Regions from separate parts of the Streptomyces sp. NPDC029041 genome, predicted to be linked through region 2. Evidence: riboswitches for the same ligand, from Rfam matches in the RefSeq annotation. Region 2 holds a riboswitch; the other holds the start of a gene.
The links. A riboswitch is a leader RNA that binds a small molecule or an ion and turns the genes downstream of it on or off. The one in region 2 is predicted to bind cyclic di-AMP.
Positions count from the first base shown of each region.

Region 1: another riboswitch for cyclic di-AMP. It lies ahead of AB0F04_RS01765 (LysM peptidoglycan-binding domain-containing M23 family metallopeptidase); the one in region 2 lies ahead of AB0F04_RS28515 (M23 family metallopeptidase).

Region 1 covers NZ_JBEZWO010000001.1:414,537-416,731, reverse strand. The annotation lists gene AB0F04_RS01770 (alpha-galactosidase) at 1-938, shown strand, start outside; cyclic di-AMP (ydaO/yuaA leader) riboswitch at 1,249-1,410, shown strand; gene AB0F04_RS01765 (LysM peptidoglycan-binding domain-containing M23 family metallopeptidase) at 1,415-2,195, shown strand, end outside.
Region 2 covers NZ_JBEZWO010000012.1:22,249-24,443, forward strand. The annotation lists gene AB0F04_RS28510 (aldo/keto reductase) at 1-2, opposite strand, end outside; gene AB0F04_RS28515 (M23 family metallopeptidase) at 144-1,184, opposite strand; cyclic di-AMP (ydaO/yuaA leader) riboswitch at 1,196-1,352, opposite strand; tRNA gene AB0F04_RS28520 (tRNA-Met) at 1,639-1,712, opposite strand; gene AB0F04_RS28525 (dihydrofolate reductase family protein) at 1,779-2,195, opposite strand, start outside.

The DNA.
Region 1 (2,195 bases), on a different contig from region 2:
TCGAGCCCGAGATGGTCAACCCGGACAGCGACCTGTACCGCGCGCACCCCGACTGGGTGCAGTACCAACCGGGACGAAAGCGGACGGAGTTCCGCAATCAGCTGGTGCTCAACCTCGCCCGCGAGGACGTCCGGGAGTATCTGTGGGAGCAGCTCGACGGACTCCTCTCCGGTGCGCCGATCGACTACGTGAAGTGGGACTTCAACCGCTGCTTCACGGACGCCGGCTGGCCGGACGACGGCTACCCGCAGCGGCTCTGGGTCGACCACGTGCAGGGCCTGTACGCCCTGCTGGACCGCCTGAGGGCGGCTCACCCGGGGGTGGCCTTCGAGTCCTGCTCGGGCGGCGGCGGACGGATCGACCTCGGTGTGCTGAGCCGCACGGACCAGGTGTGGACCTCCGACAACACCGACCCCCTCGACCGGCTCGCCATCCAGCACGGCTTCAGCCAGATCCATCCGGCCCGGGTCATGGCCGCCTGGGTCACCGACAGTCCGAACGCCATGCTCAACCACCGGGCCAGCTCGCTGCGGTTCCGGTTCGTCAGCGCCATGGCCGGGGTGCTCGGGGTCGGGGGTGACCTCACGAAGTGGACGCCGGAGGAGCTCGCCGAGGCGGCGGAGTGGGTGAGGCTCTACAAGGAGATCCGGCCCGTGGTGCAGCGGGGCGACCAGTACCGGCTGCGGCCTCCGGAGGGCGGGCTGAGCGCCGTGCAGTACGTCCTCGGCGAGGAGGCCGTCGTCTTCGCCTGGCTCCAGGCGCAGCGCTACGGCGAGCCCGTTCCGGCGCTCCGGCTGCGCGGCTTGGACCCGACGGAATCGTATGAATGCCTCGAAACGGGCGAAGTTCACCAAGGGGCCGTGCTGCTTCATCACGGACTGCGGGTCGGTTTGCGCGGGGATCTGGACGCCGCGATCGTCCGCCTTAAGCGGAAGTAGTCATTGTGTCCGAATAGGGAATTTTAGCCGCTTAGGGATAACGTGCCCCGATCGTAAAGGAGATGAGGTCGGGGTGCGTGACCATCGTCATATTCGTGACGATGTGCTGTCGCCATGTTCACGTAATCCCCGCAATTTTCCAGGGCCATTGAGTGGAGCGGGGGATCGGCAATCCACGCTCGGTGACGGCACATGTGGCGACGCGTCAAGAAAAACACCGTCACGGGCAACCGCAAGCTTGTCCTATTGCGTCGTGGTCGCTTACGTTCCACACCAATCCGGACGGACGCCTAATCCTGCCGCCGCCCGGAGCCCGCACACACTGACCCGACGTACGGCAGGAGCGGGGGACCCACAGGTAAGACGCCTGTTCCGGTTCCCGGAACGGCTTGGGGTTAAGCCGCGCCACGGCGCGGCCGGGCATCTCCAGCCCGCACCCGACAGCTCACCTCGCAGGCGACGGAGAGGAATGCGCCATGCCCGCGAAGGGTAAGCACCGCCGCCCCAAGACCCAGCGTTTCACCCGCTCCATCGCCGTCGCCGGAACCGGCGGGGCCGCCCTCGCCCTGCCGCTCATGGGGGCCGCCGGCGCTCACGCCGCCACCCCGCAGTCGGCTCCGGAAAAGGCCGTCCAGTCCGCTCCGGCCGCCGGGGAAAAGGCCGCGGAAGAGGCCAACGGTTCCCGCACGTACACCGTGAAGGCCGGTGACTACCTCGCGAAGATCGCCGAGGATCAGCATGTCAGCGGTGGCTGGAAGAAGCTCTACGCGGACAACCGTGACGCCGTCGGCTCCGACCCGTCGCTGATCCACCCGGGCCTGAAGCTGTCGATCGGCAAGAAGGCGGCGAGCGCCCCGAAGGCCTCGGCCCCGAAGCCGTCAGCCGCCGATACGGCCCCGAAGGCGGAGGCGGAGACCGCCGCCAAGCCGGCGGCCGCCGAGAACAACTCCAGCGGCTTCACCCTCCCGGTGGCCGGCGCCACCGTCGGCACCCCGTACCACATGTCCGGCAGCATGTGGTCCAGCGGCTACCACACCGGCGTCGACTTCGTCGTCCCGACCGGCACCTCCCTCAAGGCCGTCGGCGCGGGCACGGTCGTGTCCGCCGGCTGGGGCGGCGCGTACGGCAACCAGGTCGTCATCAAGCTCGCCGACGGCTACTACGCCCAGTACGCCCACCTGTCCCAGCTCTCCGTCTCGGCCGGCCAGACCGTGACCGCCGGGCAGCAGGTCGGCCTGTCGGGCGCGACCGGCAACG
Region 2 (2,195 bases):
ATGCCGGGTGTCAACGACCGAACTGGAAGGCTGTATTCCGCAAGGGACGCAGAAATCCCGTGAACACCGCACCGGACAACCGGCGGCCCTGACGTCGGGGGGTCGTCGTCAGGGCCGCCGGTTCTTCAACGTGTGCGTACCGCTTACGGGTTCAGTCCCTTGCCGCGCAGCCACGCCATCGGGTCGATGCCGCTCGCGGATCCGCCGGAGTGGACTTCGAGGTGCAGGTGCGCCCCGGTGACGTTGCCGGTGGCGCCCACGCGGCCGATGACGTCGCCGGTGCTGACCTTCTGGCCGACGCTGACGCCGATGGAGGACTGGTGCGCGTACCAGATCTCGGTGCCGTCATCGAGGGTGAGGACGGTCTTGTAGCCGTAGGAGCCGTTCCAGCCCGCCTCGGTGATGGTGCCGCTGTGCACGGCCTTGATCGGCGTGCCCGTCGGAGCGGCGAAGTCGAGCCCGGTGTGGTAGCCGGAGGACCAGTAGGCGCCGGCCTGGCCGAAGCTGGAGGTGATGGTGTACGAGGAGGTCGGCAGCGTGAACTGCTTGGCGAGGGCGGCCAGGCGCTCGGCCTCGGCCTTCTTCTCGGCCTCCTCCTCCGCCTTCTTCTTGGCTTCGGCGGCCTTGGCCTTGGCTTCCTTCTCCGCCTTGGCCGCGGCGTCCGCCGCTGCCTTCTCGGCGGCGGCCGCGGCGTCCTGCGCGGCCTTGGTCTCGATCTGCTCCTGCTGGTGCTCGACCTGCGCCATGATCCGGGCACGCAGCGCGTCACCGGCGCCGGCGCGGGCGCCGGAGGTGCCCTTCGCGGTCTCCGCGGTGGCCGTGCCGAGGCTGCTGAGCGGGGTGGCGGAACCTTCGGGGGTGTCGTCGTCCGAGATGAGGGAACCCACCGAGGGCAGGTCCGGCACGGAGATGGACACCGGGGGCTTGCCGGTCTGGGCGCTGGCCATGCCACCGGCACCCACGGCGGCTATGACGCCGACGCCCAGGACGGTGGAGCTGCGGGCGAGGCCTCCGCCGCGCTGCTTGGTGACGCGATGCCGGCCGCGGACGGGACGGATGGACTCCTCGGTGGGGTTCCACTCCTGGAACGGGCCCTCGTCGGTGCGCTGACCGCCGTAGCCGAAGGTGTCGATGTCGCGCTTCGGCGCGTACGGGGCCGTGGGGGCAGGCCGGTTGGACGCCACGTGGGCGTACTCCTTTCCTTCCTTCTCGCCTACCGGGTTAGCTGACGGGTTCGGAGCAGGAAGGTCTCCTACGCGCGTATACCGGCCGTGCTCGCACGGTGGTGTACGCCCGATTCACCCCAAGTGGTGGTTCCCCGGTTCCCTTTCGGGATTCGGCGCGTGCGCACGGAGCCGCCTTCTGTGACGGCTGGGACGACCGCGCTGCGTTATCGAACGTTAATGGAGGCGCGGGGGGTATTCCAGCGATTCCACTTGATCATTAACCTTTTCGCGCGGACTTACCTGTCACGACCGGCTTAAATCGGGCGAGTTGACCGCCTCGTAAGTGACTGACGAGTTTTGACGGTGCGTCAGTTGTTATGCGGAACGGGGTGGTTCGCTCACCGAACGTGATGACGTAGGGGGAAAGCACCGAGGGCCGGAATCCTCTTGGATTCCGGCCCTCGGCCTTCAGTAGCGGGGACAGGATTTGAACCTGCGACCTCTGGGTTATGAGCCCAGCGAGCTACCGAGCTGCTCCACCCCGCGTCGTTGTGTCACCAGTGTACGCCATCCGCGGGACTGCTCGCACACACCCGCCGGTCCGGGGCGTGGTCAGCGCAGCAGATGGCGGTTCGGGGCCTTGGCCCGCTCCTCGTGCTCCGGGAGGACGAGGACCTCCGCCCCCTGATCCGCCAGCAGGCCACTGCCGTCCGCGTCCCTCACGAAGGTGTCCGGCTCCCGCCAGGCCGTGACGACCCGTCGGACGCCCGCGTCGAGGATCAGCCGGGCGCAGGGTGCGGGGCGGGAGGCGCGGCGGGCGCACGGCTCCAGGCTGCTGTACACCGTGGCGCCGGGCAGGCGGGGGTCGGCCGGGTCGATCTTCGCGAGGGCCGCCTCCTCCGCGTGCACCACCGGGTCGCCGCCCTCGCGGGAGTGGCCGCGGGCCAGTTCCGTGCCGTCGGCGGCGACCACGACCGCACCCACGCTGAACGCCGTGTCCGACGGCGGACAGCGCTCTGCCAGTTCGCA